DNA from 3 places in the Vibrio sp. RC586 genome. Region 2 is predicted to be linked to each of the others. Evidence: predicted binding sites of a transcription regulator. Region 2 holds the regulator's gene; each other region holds the start of a gene.
The links. Region 2 encodes CRP, which controls carbon source genes, mostly activating them, when cyclic AMP is high. Its sites were predicted from a motif close to TGTGANNNNNNTCACA; they were not measured.

Region 1 (5,702 bases), on a different contig from region 2:
TAGATGAACTTCTGCTTCTACCGTTGGGTTACCACGTGAGTCGATGATTTCACGACCTAGAACTTTAACGATCTTAGACATTAATGTTTCCTCTCAATTGAATTTAAATGTCAAAACTAAAAGGGTAGCCACACTGCTAGAGTGGCTACCCGTATCCTTTTACTTCAATTCACCGCGTTGGTACTGACCTGCTGCTTTCACAAAACCAGCAAACAGAGGGTGACCATCGCGTGGGGTTGAGGTGAACTCTGGGTGGAACTGCGCTGCTACAAACCATGGGTGAGCAGGGTTCTCAATCACTTCAACCAGCTTCTTATCTGCTGACAGACCAGAAACCTTCAAACCTGCTTTTTCAATCTGAGGACGCAGCAGGTTGTTGACTTCGTAACGGTGGCGGTGACGTTCATGGATCGTTGCGCTACCGTACATTTCGTACGCTTTGGTACCTTTTTCAAGGTGGCATAGCTGTGAGCCTAGACGCATGGTACCGCCCAGATCTGATTTCTCGCTACGCTCTTCGACATTGCCTTCGCCATCTACCCATTCAGTGATCAAACCAACCACTGGGTATTTGGTGTTTTTATTGAATTCGGTTGAGTGTGCACCTTCCATACCCGCTACGTTGCGCGCGTATTCGATCAGTGCCACTTGCATACCCAAGCAGATGCCAAGGTAAGGAATTTTGTTTTCACGTGCATACTGAGCTGCACGGATTTTGCCTTCGATACCACGATCGCCAAAACCACCCGGTACCAAAATAGCATCTAGACCATTGAGCACATCGGTGCCTTTGGTTTCAACGTCTTGTGAATCCACGTATTTGATGGTCACGCTCAGGCGGTTCTTCAGACCTGCATGTTTCAGCGCTTCGTTGACGGATTTGTAAGCATCTGGCAGCTCGGTGTACTTGCCGACCATACCGATAGTCACTTCACCGGTTGGGTTCGCTTCTTCGTAAATCACCTGTTCCCATTCAGACAGATCCGCTTCTGGCGCGTTAATGCCAAAACGTGCACACACCAAATCATCCAAACCTTGAGAACGGATCAGTTGTGGGATCTTGTAGATAGAATCCACGTCTTTCATAGAGATAACGGCTTTTTCAGGCACGTTACAGAACAGAGCAATCTTCTTACGCTCGTTCGCTGGGATCATACGATCGCTACGGCAAACCAGAATGTCTGGCTGAATACCGATAGAAAGCAGTTCTTTTACTGAGTGTTGAGTTGGCTTCGTTTTTACTTCGCCCGCTGCCGCTAGGTAAGGGACCAGCGTCAGATGCATGAACATGGCGTTTTCACGGCCCACTTCGATTGCTAGCTGACGGATCGCTTCCATGAATGGCAGTGATTCAATATCACCCACAGTACCGCCCACTTCAACGATAGCGATGTCGTGGCCTTCTGAGCCTGCAATCACACGATCTTTGATCGCATTCGTGATATGAGGGATAACTTGAATGGTTGCACCTAGGTAGTCGCCACGACGCTCTTTGCGCAGTACGTCAGCGTAAACACGACCTGCCGTGAAGTTGTTGCGCTTGGTCATTTTGGTACGAATGAAACGCTCGTAGTGACCAAGGTCTAGGTCAGTTTCCGCGCCATCTTCCGTAACGAACACTTCACCGTGTTGAGTCGGGCTCATTGTGCCTGGGTCAACGTTGATGTAAGGGTCAAGCTTCATCATGGTCACTTTAAGACCACGAGCTTCGAGAATCGCTGCAAGGGATGCCGCTGCAATACCTTTACCTAGAGAGGATACAACCCCGCCAGTAACAAAAATATAATTTGTCGTCATGTTTAACCTGAAAATGGTTGAATGAGGGAAATGGATTTCTTCTGGACGGGACAAAACTATACCAGAAGCCCCCCATTGCCACAACGTGAAATCTATCACACTCAATTTTTTATTTTTTGCTTCAAATCAAACCAAATTGAAGCGAAGCGCATAAGCGGCACATTATCTGAGTCAATTTTGTCCCAAAAGGGACTCTTTTTCAGCAATTGAAAAATTAGCAGTTTAATCAACCAGTAAGCTCATCAATGAGTTGGCTTTCTTTTTTAATGCTCAGCCATTAAAACGGCTTTATCGCCTGTTTTTCTTCAAGTTTTACTTCATCCCAAAAACCATCCAACTCAGCCAAAGTAAAGTCCTGTAGTGGCTTATTTTTCGCTCTCGCTTTGTCTTCAACACCTTGAAAGCGGCGCACAAATTTGGCGTTGGCTTTGCTCAGAGCCATTTCAGGGTCATGCCCTAAATGGCGCACTAAATTGACGGTGGCGAACAATAAATCGCCTAACTCTTCTTCTACTTTTTGCGTATTCACGTCCACTTGCAGTGCTTCTTCCATCACTTCTGAGACTTCTTCGTGCACTTTGTCGACAACTGGGCCAAGGCTGTCCCAATCAAATCCGTATTTGGCGCACTTTTTCTGGATCTTGTGAGCACGCGATAATGCGGGCAATGAACGTGGTACAGAGTCTAGAATACTCTGCTCGTTTTTGCCTGCTTGGGCTTTTTCTTTGGCTTTTTCAGCCTCCCAATTGGCGTGAATTTGCTCGTTATTTTCAAAGGCTACATCTCCAAATACATGAGGATGGCGGCGCGTCAGCTTCTCATTGACTGTATCCACCACATCACGAAACTCAAACAGTCCCTGTTCTTTGGCCATTTGGCTGTAGAAAATTACCTGAAATAGCAAATCCCCCAACTCTTCACGCAAGTTAGGCCAATCGCGCTGGGTGATGGCATCCACCACCTCAAAGGTTTCTTCAATGGTGTATGGAGCAATGGTGTCAAAAGTTTGTTCTTTATCCCACGGGCAACCCTGCTCTGGGTCACGCAGGCGGCTCATGATCTGTTCGAGTTGTTCAATTGGGTGTGACATACATATCCTCACTGCTGGCCTAACATTGGATTTTTTGAGAGCCTAAAATAGCAACGAGGTGGAAGTTTTCACTTCTCACCTCGCCGTTTTGGTTAGGGTTAACCTAAGCGTTTCACCAACATAACGTCTTTGATCTGCTCGATACGTTTGGAGACTCGCGCTAAGGCTTCAACGTTGTTCACCTCAAGATCGAAATCCATGATGATGATTTGTCGTTTGTAGTCGGAGCGGCTCTTCATGCTCGCCACTTTGACTTTTTCATTGGCCAGCAAGGTGGTGATGTCTTTCAGTAAGCCACTGCGCTCCATCGCTTCAACGCGCACGGTCAGCAAGTAAGAACCCACAAAACCGCCGCCCCACACGGTATCAATGATCCGCTCCGGTGCGTGATGGCTCAACTCTTCCAATTGTTCACAATCGCTACGATGCACCGAAATGCCACGGCCTTGGGTAATGTAGCCGCGGATCTCATCACCGGGGATCGGTTGGCAGCAACGCGCAAGGTGAGTCATCAGGTTATCGACCCCTTCCACCACCACCGCATCTTTATGCGGGCGATTCGGCGTTAGGGCTTTGTTTTCCTGCAGTTTTTCCAGCGCGAGCTTATCTTCTTCCTCAGCGGTCGGTTTATTTACTAACGCATTGATGTGATTAACGATTTGGTTAATACGCAGATCGCCACTGCCGATACCGACATACATCTCATCGACACTGTTAACGTTGAAGCGCTTAAGTGCATATGCCTCGGCATGTTTCAGATTGGCACCGATTTTCGCCAGTTCGATTTCGAGAATTTCCCGTCCCGCTTCGAGATTTTTTTCACGGCTCTGTTTGCGGAACCAAGCATTAATCTTGGCGCGCGCGCGCCCTGAATGAACGAAACCAAGCGATGGGTTCAACCAGTCGCGTGATGGATTCGGCTCTTTGGCGGTGATGATTTCAACCTGATCGCCCATCTGCAATTTGTGGGTGAAAGGCACGATACGTCCTGCCACTTTCGCGCCAATACAGCGATGCCCCACTTCGGAGTGAATGTGGTAGGCAAAATCGAGCGGTGTGGCTCCCATCGGCAAGTCGACCACATCGCCTTTCGGAGTAAAGGCGTAAACGCGATCATCAAACACTTGGCTACGCAGCTCGTCGAGCATTTCGCCCGAGTCGGACATCTCTTCTTGCCAATCAAGCAGTTTCCGCAGCCAAGTGATCTTCTCATCGTAACCACTGCGGCCAGCACTGCTGCCCTCTTTGTATTTCCAGTGCGCCGCCACGCCAAGCTCTGACTCTTCGTGCATCTGCTTGGTACGGATCTGGATTTCGATGGTTTTGCCTTCCGGCCCCAAAATCACGGTATGGATTGACTGATAGCCGTTCGGCTTCGGGTTTGCCACGTAGTCATCAAATTCGTTCGGCAAATGTTTGTACTTGGTATGCACAATACCGAGCGCGGCATAACAGTCTTGCAGCTTGTCGGCAATAATCCGCACCGCGCGCACATCAAACAGCTCATCAAAGGCGAGGCTCTTTTTCTGCATTTTGCGCCAGATGCTGTAGATGTGTTTCGGGCGACCGCTGACTTCGGCGTTGATGCCTAACTGTTTCATCTCAGCGCGCAGATCGCTGACAAAATCACGGATGTACTGCTCACGCACAATACGGCGCTCAGAAAGCTGTTTGGCAATCTGTTTGTAGGTATCAGGCTGTTGGTAACGGAACGCGTAGTCTTCAATTTCCCATTTGAGCTGACCAATGCCTAAACGGTTAGCCAGTGGCGCGTAAATGTTGGCACACTCTTTCGCGGCGATGCGGCGCACTTCATCCGGTTCATTTTTCACTTCACGCAGGTTACAGATCCGCTCCGCGAGCTTGATGACCACGCAGCGGAAATCATCCACCATCGCGAGTAGCATGCGGCGCACGTTATCCACTTGTGCTGAGGCTTCACTGCCATGCATGGTGACGTTGAGCTGACCAATGGCTGCCATCTCTTCCACGCCGAGGATCAGTTTGAGCACTTCTCTGCCATAACTCTCTTCGAGTGACTCATTATCCAACACGCCACTGGTGGCGATGGGAAATAGCAAAGCTGCCACCAGCGTTGGGCGATCCATAGATAAAGTGATCAAAATTTCGATCATTTCCCGCCCACGCCACAGCAGCAGTGGCCCTTGAGGGTTACCGGCAAGCAACTGCTCACACTCACGGTACACTGCGGTCAATTTAGCGGCCGTTTTACCCTCTTGGGCAAGGCTGGCTATCCATGTTTCTAGCTCAAACTGTTGGTCTGGGTTTAAGTGTGCGCTTCGTACCGCAACCATTGATATCGTCCTAATAATTGTATTTTTAGCCTTCGACTGACGCTGAAATGAAGAGTTCAGTCGCTAGCGTTTTTTCACAAATAAAGCCATGGATTCAAGGTGACTGGTGTGCGGGAACATATCCAGCATGCCCAGTTTCTCTAAGCAAAATCCTTGGCTCAGCAAGCTTTGGCTATCACGAGCCAGTGTCGCTGGGTTACACGACACATACACCACCCGTTCCGCTCCTAACGCGGCCAGTTGTTCCACAATCCCTTCTGCGCCTGCACGGGCGGGATCGAGCAGTACTTTAGCAAATTTCTGCTGCGCCCATGAGGCGGTTGTCATATCTTGTTCCAAATTGGCCTGATAAAACGTCACATTGTTGATTTGGTTCAATTTCGCATTGTGAGTGGCGTGTTGCACCATCTCTTCTACACCTTCTACACCCACCACTTCTTGCGCTTGTTTTGCTAACGGCAGAGTGAAATTCCCTAAACCACAAAACAGATCGAGCACGC
Region 2 (5,702 bases):
TTTAATGCAGTATCATTGTAAGGGGAAAGACTCAAACGACTTGGAGTAAGCGCTCCAAGTCGGGTTGGGATCCATCATAAAATAAAGAGGTATTTATGATCATTCCATGGCAACAAATTGCGCCGGAAACACTCGACAATTTGATCCGTGAATTTGTACTGCGTGAAGGCACAGATTATGGTGATGTAGAAGTGTCGCTGGAGGAAAAAATTGCTCAAGTACGCACGCAGTTACAATCAGGGCAAGCTGTGATCGTCTATTCAGAATTGCATGAAACCTTCGATATTAAATGCCATCCGTTTTAGCCAAGCAGTGACGGCTTCATTTTCCGTGCTATAGTCATTTCCGGGTGGTGCCTGAGTTAGCACCAAAATCAAGGACTTAAGGACAAGGTTTGTCATGTCAGCCAAACATCCGATTATTGCGGTGACGGGTTCTTCCGGCGCCGGTACCACAACCACCTCTGAAGCCTTTCGCAAGATGTTCAATATGATGAGCATCAAGCCTGCTTGGGTTGAGGGGGACAGTTTTCATCGCTTCACCCGTCCAGAAATGGATGTAGAAATCCGCAAGGCACGCGAGCAAGGTCGCCATATCAGTTACTTTGGTCCCCAAGCCAACGATTTCCCAACCCTTGAAGAATTCTTCCGCCAATACGGAAAAGTAGGCACCGGCCAAGTGCGCCGCTACTTGCACACCTTTGATGAAGCAGTGCCGTATAACCAGATGCCCGGCACGTTTACGCCTTGGCAATCACTGCCCGAAAACTCAGATGTGCTGTTTTATGAAGGCTTACACGGCGGTGTAGTCGATGGTGATGTCAATGTTGCACAACACGTCGACTTTTTGATTGGCATGGTGCCGATCGTTAACCTTGAGTGGATTCAGAAATACGTACGCGATACGCGCGATCGCGGCCATTCACGCGAAGCGGTGATGGATTCCATCGTCCGTTCAATGGACGACTACCTCAAATTCATCACCCCACAGTTTTCACGCACCCACATTAACTTTCAGCGTGTTCCTACGGTCGATACTTCTAACCCACTCAATGCCAAAGGCATTCCAACACTGGATGAGAGTTTTGTGGTGATCCGTTTTCGTGGCATCAAAAACGTCGATTTCCCATACTTGCTGGCGATGATTGATGGTTCATTCATGTCGCGCCACAACACCATCGTGGTTCCTGGTGGCAAAATGAGTTTTGCCATGGATTTGATTGTGCGTCCGCTACTGCAACAACTGATCGAAACCGGAAAAATCGGCTAGATCCGAACAGTGATGAATGCTTACTTTTCATACCGTGATCATGTGCACAATTTTGCGTAGCAAATCGGACTGGTGACACGATTAAAATCAAGAAATCGATTTCGAAAAAGGATACTATTCTTAACCGAAACATAAGATAGCTTGCAGCCTTGGGTAACACCTCTTATTCTAGTAAGCCCAATTGAGGCTTCGCTAAAATATGGATAGCGGCAAGCGTACCCTGCAGAGGAAGTGAGATTATTATGGTTCTAGGTAAACCTCAAACCGATCCAACACTAGAGTGGTTTCTTTCACATTGTCACATTCATAAGTACCCATCAAAAAGCACATTGATCCACGCGGGTGAGAAGGCGGAAACGCTGTACTACATCGTTAAAGGTTCAGTTGCGGTACTGATTAAAGATGAAGAAGGTAAAGAGATGATCCTCTCTTACCTGAACCAAGGTGATTTCATCGGTGAGCTTGGCTTGTTTGAAGAAGGCCAAGAGCGTACCGCTTGGGTTCGTGCTAAAACACCTTGTGAAGTGGCTGAGATCTCATTTAAGAAATTCCGTCAATTGATCCAAGTAAACCCAGATATCTTGATGCGCCTTTCAGGTCAAATGGCTCGTCGTCTGCAAGTGACCAGCCAGAAAGTTGGCGACCTTGCGTTCCTAGACGTAACGGGCCGTATCGCACAAACTCTGCTGAATCTTGCGCGTCAGCCAGATGCGATGACTCACCCAGATGGCATGCAAATCAAGATCACTCGCCAAGAGATCGGTCAAATCGTTGGCTGTTCTCGTGAAACCGTTGGCCGCATCCTGAAGATGCTGGAAGAGCAAAACCTGATCTCTGCCCACGGTAAAACCATCGTGGTTTACGGCACTCGCTAAGTGCTCCGATTAACCCGTATCGTGTTATAAAAAATAGCCACCCAACGGTGGCTATTTTTTTGCTTGTATCACACGGCAACCTCAGCGGTTCGTGCTTTCAAAAATCTTATCCGCCGATGCTTCGACAAATCCGGGGTAGAGCAACCCATTCGCCATTGGATAACGTTTGGCGAATTCATAAAACCCACCGGGGATCATCTCCGCACTTTCGTTAAAACGCACTAAGACTTTATCGGCCATGGTTGAAGATTGCTCCAGTAACACTTCAGGTGAGCCCTTTACTTCCCCACCCGATTCATTAATGCTAAATCCATGTTGACGCAGATGGTCATTGACCTGTTTTACTTCATGCAGCGCCTTGAGCTGATTCACGCTGACCGTAAAGTGGTTTGCGCCATAGCCATGCGCCGCAAGCCAAGCCGCATACTCGCTCTCTTTCGCTAAAATAAGATAGTCGGCATGGCTTAAGTTCCATAAACGGCCACCATACAGAAAAGCCTCGCCAGATAACGCTTCGGCATCGACCTGAGCCACCAACTTCGCCACAATCGCTTGCAGATCTGGGGAACACTCTTCCACTTTCAGTTCACTGATGAAGACTTTCGGTTGCAAAGGATCAGGATGTTCAAAATGCTTAGCGGCCAGCTTTTTGCTTTTGAATTCGTACTCACCACACGGTTGATAGCCGAGCGCCAGAAACGGCTTCGCCAACGTTTCTAATCCTAGCGGCGCGACATTAAATGTGCGCAGCGCAATGTGGTCATTAATCAGCGGCTCATCTTCTTGTAAGAGTTGATGCACTTTCTCTGCCGATGGGCAGAGGCGCTCAATATAATCATTCCAGAGCGATTGAAATAAAACGGTTGGCGTCATAACGCCTCCTTGTTAGTTCTGTAGCAAGAGTAAGAAATATCAACCTGTGACGAAAAAAGTGCCTACTTGGCTGCGCAGGCACAAAATAAATTATGATTAGAGTTCAACGCCTGGGCTCAAAGTCGCAGGAAGCAATGTTGTCTCCCCCTCCATTGAGGCCATCGGATAAGCGCAATAATCGGCGGCATAAAAAGCACTCGGGCGTAAATTGCCTGAAGCGCCAGGGCCACCAAACGGTGCATCACCACTGGCTCCGGTTAATTGGCGGTTACGATTGACGATGCCCGCACGAATATGATCGACAAAGTAATCCCACTCGTCATCGTCAGTCGAGACGAGTCCAGCGGATAAGCCAAATCGGGTTTCATTGGCAAGTTCTACCGCTTGCACCAAAGTCTGATAACGCACCACTTGTAGCAAAGGTCCGAAATATTCATCATCCGGCAAGCGCTCAATCGCCGTAACATCTATGATGGCCGGTGTGATAAACGCCGCATGCAAAGCGTGAGCTTCAAGTAGACTTTTTCCGCCTAACCCTTGTAAGTGGGCTTGCGCGTTGAGAATTGCTCGTGCTGCCGCTTCCGAAACTAACGGTCCCATAAAGGGGGCTGGCTCAGCAAAGGGCTGATCAATACGCAGCTTGGCCGTTACCGCAACCAGTTTATCGAGCAGTACATCGCCTTTCGTCCCTAGTGGCACATACAAGCGACGCGCACAGGTGCAACGCTGACCACTGCTGATAAACGCGGATTGAATAATGGTGTAGACAGTCGCGTCCAAATCGCCATAGTGATCCGAAATCACCATGGGGTTATTGCCGCCCATTTCCAGCGCCAACATTTTGTCCGGCTGACCGGCAAATTGGCGATGCAGCAGATGCCCAGTATTGGCACTGCCAGTAAACAGCAAACCATCAATCCCGCGTGATTGTGCCAACGCAATCCCCGTCTCTTTTGAGCCTTGAACCAGATTGATCACCCCAGCAGGCAAGCCAGCCTGTTGCCATAACTGCATCAAGACTTCGCCAGTCCACGGCGTTTGTTCGGAAGGCTTAAACACCACGGTATTGCCCGCCAGCAGTGCAGGCACTATGTGTCCGTTCGGCAAATGACCAGGGAAGTTATATGGCCCAAACACCGCCATCACGCCCAACGGCCGATGGCGCAATACCAGCTGATTACCCGCCGATTCACGCACCGTTTCACCGGTACGCTCATGGTAAGCACGAATCGAAATCGCGATTTTTCCGGCGATCGACGCCGCTTCCGTGCGCGTTTCCCACAGCGGTTTTCCCGTTTCTTTGGCAATCACTTGCGCAATACGCTCACTGTTGGTTTTCACTAATTCCGCAAAGGCCAATACCTTTTGTTCACGCTCGGCAAATGGGCATTTTTTCCAGTCTACGAACGCTCGGCGAGCCGCGTTTACCGCGGCTTCCACTTGTTCAACACTGGCACTGTAGCCTTGCCATAAAAGCTCATGGCTATAAGGCGTATGTGATTCCAGTTTTTCACCAGTTCCCGTCACCCAATTACCGGCTATCCAATGTGTCATGGCAATCCCCTACTGCGCCAAAATCCGTAAATAATCCCCAGTGCTCACTTCTAATGCTGCGGCGACTTTAGGCGAGATGATCACCGCGTTATCTTCTTGGCTGTAAGCCGCTTTGGCGGCCGTAGCGCGGAAGTTTTCAAACGAGGTGTTACACATAATAAAATTCTGCGAGCTGGAGTGCTCTGCCACTTCAACAATGGCGCGTACTGAGTGGCGCACCGATTCGATATTGTTCAGCTCACACTCCACGGTTGGGCCCGCATCAAAAATGTCGACATAATTGCGGCAGGTGAAGCCTTCTTTCTCAAGCAATACCAAGGCTGGCCGCGTGTTTTCATGCACTTGCCCTATCACGGCTTGCGCTTCTTTACTCAGCAAGTTGACGTAAATTGGCAATTTAGGCATCAAGTCAGCAATAAACCCTTTCTTACCGATCCCTGTGAGATAGTCGGCCAAGGTGAAATCGATTGAGAAAAAGTGCTCTTGCAGCCATTTCCAGAATGGCGAGTTACCATCGGCATCCGAAACGCCACGCATCTCGGCAAAAATGGTTTTTGAAAAGCGATGTGGGTGTTCTGCCATCATCAAAAAACGGCATTTAGACATCAAACGTCCATTCAAGCCTTGGCGAAATTGCGGACGCAAAAACAGAGTGCAGATTTCGCTGCATCCAGTGTAGTTGTTACCAAACGTCAGCAACTTCACCACATTGTTGACACCCAATTTAGGTGACGAGTGGACTATGGTGCTGATGTGATAGGAATAAAACGGCACATCCCAACCAATTGAGGCTTCAATACCCGTGGTTCCGGCCACTTGCCCAGTTTCAGTATCCACACCCACCATCAAATAGCCTTCATCACCAGGCATTGTGACGTTCGGTTTGCTAAAGCTGTATTCTGAGTGGGTAATACGATTGGTCAGTAGCTCTTGATCTACTGGCAATGATGTGAAGCCATGGCCGGACTCGACAGCGCAGGTATGTAGCGCCTCATAGTCCGCCAGGCAAATCGGACGAACAACCAACATCTTTACTCCCTCCCGATGCGTATTCTCTGCATTTTCGAAAGAGGGCGAACGATTTTAGCTCTCCGTTCGCCCCAGATCCTTGATGCAGTGAGTGATAGCGCA
Region 3 (5,702 bases), on a different contig from region 2:
GATCATGTTGATGGCGTAGATGATCTCTTTCGCCAAGTGGTAACCCGGCGCCGCTTTCGCTGCGAAGAACACCACACGTGGATGCATGTCAAAACTTGGGTCGTTGATTAAGCGATGGTAGAGCGACAAGATGTGCAACATATTGAGATGCTGACGCTTGTACTCATGCAGACGTTTGATCTGCACATCAAAGATCGCATTGGTATCGAGCTCGATGCCCATGTGATCTTTCACCCAATCGGCCAAACGCGCTTTGTTGGCTTTTTTCACTTCCATAAAGCGTTTTTGGAACACGGCATCTTCCGCGTACTGTGCCACTTTGGTGAGTTGATCCAATTTCGCAGGCCACTCCTGACCAATCTTCTCGGAGATGAGCGCAGACAAATCTGGGTTACAGAACTTCAGCCAGCGACGCGGCGTGATACCGTTGGTCACGTTTTGGATTTTGCCCGGATAGAGCTCAACAAATTCAGGGAACAAGTCACGCTTCACCAATTCAGAGTGCAACGCCGCTACGCCGTTCACCGCATAAGAGCCGACCACACACAGGTTGGCCATACGCACCATACGGTGGAAGCCTTCTTCGATAATGGAGAGCTTTTGCTGTTTCGCGACATCACCCGGCCATTTGGCACGCACTTCTTGCAAGAAGCGATGGTTGATCTCGTAAATGATCTCCATGTGACGTGGCAGTAAGCGTTGGATCAACGATTCGCTCCAGGTTTCCAATGCTTCTGGCAGCAAAGTATGGTTGGTGTACGCAAAAGTGTGTGAACAGATCGCCCACGCCGCTTCCCAAGACATCTGCTTTTCATCGATCAGAATGCGCATCAGCTCAGGGATCGCGATGGTTGGGTGCGTATCGTTAAGCTGAATGGTTTCGTATTTCGGCAGATCCGCCAATGCATGACCTACGGCTTCATGGCGACGCAGAATATCGCGTACCGATGCTGCACTGTGGAAATACTGCTGCATCAAACGCAGGGTTTTACCTTTTTCGTGGTTGTCATTCGGATACAGGACTTTGGTGATGTTGCCAGCATCGATCAACGCGTGCTGCGCTTCAAAGTAGTTACCGTTGTTGAAGCTTTCCAGCGAGAAAGGCGCGATAGCACGACATTCCCACAAACGCAGCGGGTAAACCGTATCACTTTGGTAGCCAACGATCGGCAAATCCCACGGCATCGCTTGCACTAACATGCCCGGTACCCAACGACGACGCTCTTTGCCATTTTCATTGACCACTTCAACGTGGCCGTAGAAGCCAATTTCTTGCTTCAGCTCAGGACGCGCCACTTCCCATGGGTAGCCTTCAACACCACACCATGCATCAGGGGCTTCTTTTTGGCGGCCTTCTTCGAAAGACTGTTTAAACAAACCATATTCGTAGTGCAGACCGTAGCCTACGGTTGGGAATTCTTGCGCCGCACAAGAATCCATAAAACAAGCGGCAAGACGCCCTAAACCACCGTTACCCAATGATGGGTCGCGCTCTTCTTCCAGTAAGTCGGTCAGATTTTGGCCGAGTTCTTCCATCGCTTGAGCAACGGCTTCATACACGCCCATGCTGATCAAGTTATTGCCGGTTAAGCGGCCAATCAAAAACTCCAGCGATAGGTAGTTCAGGCTTTTGCTATTAAGGATGCGCTCATCCTGTTCGGTTTCCAGCAAATCAAACGTCGTAAATTCAGCAAGGGCTCGTCCCATCGCCAAGTACCATGCACGCGCCGAAGCGTGCTCTACCGTTGTGGCATAGGTTGCGGTTAAATGGCGCTTCACGTTTTCTTGGAACGACTTCTTGTCAAACTGTTTCTGTTGAGTAGGTTTCATTGTGAACTCTCACTTTTTGGTTCTAATCCATCTAAGCCCTATCCTGCCTCTACGACTTTGGCAAAACATCCTCCCACTTTTCTCATCAATTGGGAGGAGGAACCAAGGCGTAGAGGCGCAGGAGTCCGGTAGTGAGTGATCTGGCTCCCATCAATGCTCGGTTCAGCCCGAGATAGCAGTGATTCGGATCACACCACCCGCCGATTAACCATAGCTAGGCTTTATGATAGTTCGGAAAACAAGTGGTTGAACATTTGTCCACTCTGCTAAATAGATCACAATAATTTTGCCTCTGTTACCGAATTTTCACTCAATTACGTAGAGGCCTAGACGATATCCTTGCTCACGGGAAGATTAATTAGTGACAAAAATCACAAATATGGGGCGTAGTTATGAGCGAAATGTGAAGAACACAGAAAACTCAGTATGGATCAATAAACGCACCAAATGACTTCAAGTAACATTTGTCCATCTGAGTGTGATACGCCGCGCGTATTCACCCCCCTACGCTTGGAACTTGCGTTTCAAGTTCAAAGAGCATGAAGCTCTGATTGGAATAGACGAGAGAAAGAAGATGTGGATCCCTTCGAAACTGACTCGCCCGGGACGTTTGCATAACGCCATCGTCCGCCCCCGTGTTCTGGAATTATTGCAACACGCCACCTGCTACAAATTAGTGCTATTCCGCTCACCGGCAGGCTATGGCAAAACCACCATGGCGGCTCAATGGCTTTCGGATAAGCCCAATGTTGGTTGGTACAGCATTGATGACAGCGATAACGATCCGTTTCGCTTCATGAACTATCTGCTGCAAGCCATTAATAAAGCGACCCACAATACCTGCCCCAACGCACAAAAATTAGCGGAGAAGCGTCAGTTTTCCTCACTACACTCGCTGTTTAGTGAAGTGTTTGCCGAGATGGCTGACTACCACGGCGAATGCTATGTAGTGCTGGATGATTACCATCTGATCAGCGATGAAGCCATTCACGAAGCGATGCGCTTTTTCTTAAAACACATGCCAGATAATTTAACGCTGGTGGTGACGAGCCGCTCAACGCCACCTTTGGGTACCGCCAATCTGCGCGTACGTGATTTAATGATTGAGATCGGCAATGAGCTTTTGGCTTTTGATACCGAAGAAACCACGCGCTTTTTCAACCAACGCGTTTCCGATGGGATTGATGCACTGACCGCCAATAACCTGCGCGATTATGTGGAAGGCTGGCCTTCAGCAATGCAGCTCATCGCTCTACAAGCGCAGCATCAACACCGCACGCTGGCGCAAACCATCGAATCGGTTTCGCATTTTAATCATGCCCACCTTTGGGATTATCTGGTCGAAGAAGTGTTTGATCTGCTTGATGATGAAACTCGCTATTTCTTGATGCAGTGTTCGGTACTCGACCATTTTGACGATGCCTTGGTGAGCAGTTTAACTGGGCGTGACGATGCCTTGGCGATGATTGAATCTCTCAACCGCTTTGGCTTATTTATCTCGCCGCTGGAGGGGGAAACCAACTGGTATCGCTTTCATAATCTGTTTGCCGAATTTTTAGCGCATCAACGCCAAGCCCGCATTCCACAGCAAGAGCAAGATTTACAACGCTCTGCCGCCAAAGCATGGTTGGAAGCGGCAACGCCTCACCAAGCGCTGCGTCATGCGCGTTTGGCGCAAGATAGCGAGCTGCTGGCGAGCATTTTGAGCCAGTTTGGATGGAAGATGTTTAACCAAGGCGAGCTTGAAGTATTGGAAGCGGCAATCAATCAACTGACCCCCGCTCAACTGTATCGCGAACCTAAATTATGCATGTTGCAAGCGTGGTTGGCACAAAGTCAGCACCGCTATAACGATGTGGGTGCATTGCTGGCCAAAGCAGCGAAAGAGATGAAAGCGCTTAACGTCGAACTCTCAACCAAAGAGCAAGGCGAATTTAACGCGCTGCGTGCGCAAGTCGCCATTAACCAAAACGAGCCAGAAAAAGCACTGGAACTCGCCGAACTGGCCTTAAGCCAGCTTGACCACACCACGTATCGCAGCCGTATTGTCGCCACTTCTGTGGTTGGCGAAGTGAACCACGTATTAGGTCATCTCAGCCGTGCACTCTCAATGATGCAACAAACCGAGAAACTGGCGCGCCAATATCAGGTGTATCACCAAGCCTTATGGGCATTACTGCAACAGAGCGAAATTTTACTGGCGCAAGGTTATGTACAAGCGGCTTACGAGGTACAGGATAACGCGTTTAAATTGATTGAAGAGCAGCAGCTGCATCAAGTGCCACTGCATGAATTTTTGCTGCGAATTCGCGCGCAAATTTTATGGTGTTGGAATCGCTTGGATGAAGCCGAACAAGCCGCTTATAAGGGGCTGAGCGTGCTAGAAAACCATTCACAGAGTAAACACCTGCACTGTTATTCGATGCTGGCCAGAATCACCATCGGCCGCGGCGAGTTGGATAAAGCCGGACGCTTCATAGAGCAGATCCAGCACCTGCTTAAGCAATCGACTTACCATGTGGATTGGACGGCGAACGCTTCACTCTCCCTACTACTCTATTGGCAAGCCAAGGAGAACAGCACCGAAATCCGCCAGTGGCTGCAATCCAGCATTCGTCCCGATAAAGCGTGTAACCACTTCCTTCAACTGCAGTGGCGCAATATTGCCCGTGCGCAAATCCAATTGGGTGAACTGAATGAGGCGCGTGCGACTCTAGAATTTATTCAGGAACAAGCACAGAAATATCAGTTAGTCACTGATACCAACCGTAACTTGATTGTGGAAGCACTGCTGGCTATCACAGCAGGCGATGACCAACAAGCTAGCGACAAGTTAAAACAAGCACTGCGCCTGACCAACCAAACGGGCATGATTGGTAACTTCCTGATCGATGGGGGAAAAATTGGCCACTTGCTCGAAAAACTGGTGCACAAAGGTGAGCTAGGGGATTTGGAGCGCCATCGCGCCCATCTGCTGCTCAAAGAGATCTCGACCACTCAACGTAGCCGCTCCATCCACTTTGACGAAGAGTTTGTCGAAAAGCTGGTCAATCATCCAAATATTCCAGAACTGGTACGCACCAGTCCACTCACGCAGCGTGAATGGCAAGTACTTGGGCTTATCTATTCCGGTTTCAGTAATGAGCAGATTGCCCACGAATTGGATGTGGCGGGCACCACCATTAAAACGCACATTCGCAACCTGTATCAAAAACTCAATATCGCGAATCGCAAAGAAGCGGTACACACCGCCGAGCAGTTATTGCAATTGATGGGCTACTAAATTTGAGTCAAAAAAACGCAAAAGAGCCAGCAAACGCTGGCTCTTTTATTTTAATTCTTTGCCGTATTTAGAATGGCTTAGGCGCGAAACCCGTCATCACTTCGACACGTAATGCTTTGCCAATTTTGGTGGTTGGGTGAACAAGTACCAAACCTTTCACTGATTTTTTCAGCTTGCCCAAATCCGCTTGCTCAAGCTTCGTGATTTCACGTGAGAAAGGCATATCGGCAATCGTTTTACGCGTTTTATTCAGGTCGTAATCTTGCTTGCCTTTCACGCTATTCAAACGCTTAGTCAGAGCTTCTAATTCATCAGTGAACTTGCTGACCATTTCTGAATCGGCGCGACTTTTTGCGGCATCCAACTTACGACGGCAAGTATCGATGCGATTGTTGAGTTGTTGAATATCGGTTTTAAGGTTCATGATTGTCGCTCTATCGAACAGAAAGGGCGCAGAGTATAGCATGGTAAATGGAGGAATACCCAAACAACTTCCTTGCTCAGGCTACACAAGCCCTGCTTTTGGACTAGGCTTATTAGGAATAATTAACCATGTGAGCCACGATTATGAGCCTAACCATTCGACAAC

Region 1: VOA_RS01380 (CTP synthase) is a predicted target of CRP. The motif match lies at 1,882-1,897, and genes of this name have one in related genera.
Region 3: malT (HTH-type transcriptional regulator MalT) is a predicted target of CRP. The motif match lies at 2,191-2,206, and genes of this name have one in related genera.

Annotation. Positions count from the first base shown of each region.
Region 1 covers NZ_ADBD01000013.1:938,921-944,622, forward strand. The annotation lists gene eno (phosphopyruvate hydratase) at 1-81, opposite strand, end outside; gene VOA_RS01380 (CTP synthase) at 160-1,797, opposite strand; gene mazG (nucleoside triphosphate pyrophosphohydrolase) at 2,075-2,887, opposite strand; gene relA (GTP diphosphokinase) at 2,986-5,202, opposite strand; gene rlmD (23S rRNA (uracil(1939)-C(5))-methyltransferase RlmD) at 5,266-5,702, opposite strand, start outside.
Region 2 covers NZ_ADBD01000005.1:106,206-111,907, forward strand. The annotation lists gene VOA_RS15005 (YheU family protein) at 96-305, shown strand; gene VOA_RS15000 (phosphoribulokinase) at 400-1,269, shown strand; gene crp (cAMP-activated global transcriptional regulator CRP) at 1,512-2,144, shown strand; gene VOA_RS14990 (DUF1338 domain-containing protein) at 2,226-3,017, opposite strand; gene astD (succinylglutamate-semialdehyde dehydrogenase) at 3,114-4,571, opposite strand; gene astA (arginine N-succinyltransferase) at 4,581-5,600, opposite strand.
Region 3 covers NZ_ADBD01000008.1:323,661-329,362, reverse strand. The annotation lists gene VOA_RS08950 (glycogen/starch/alpha-glucan phosphorylase) at 1-1,830, opposite strand, end outside; gene malT (HTH-type transcriptional regulator MalT) at 2,405-5,113, shown strand; gene VOA_RS08960 (YibL family ribosome-associated protein) at 5,181-5,537, opposite strand; gene VOA_RS08965 (methyl-accepting chemotaxis protein) at 5,681-5,702, shown strand, end outside.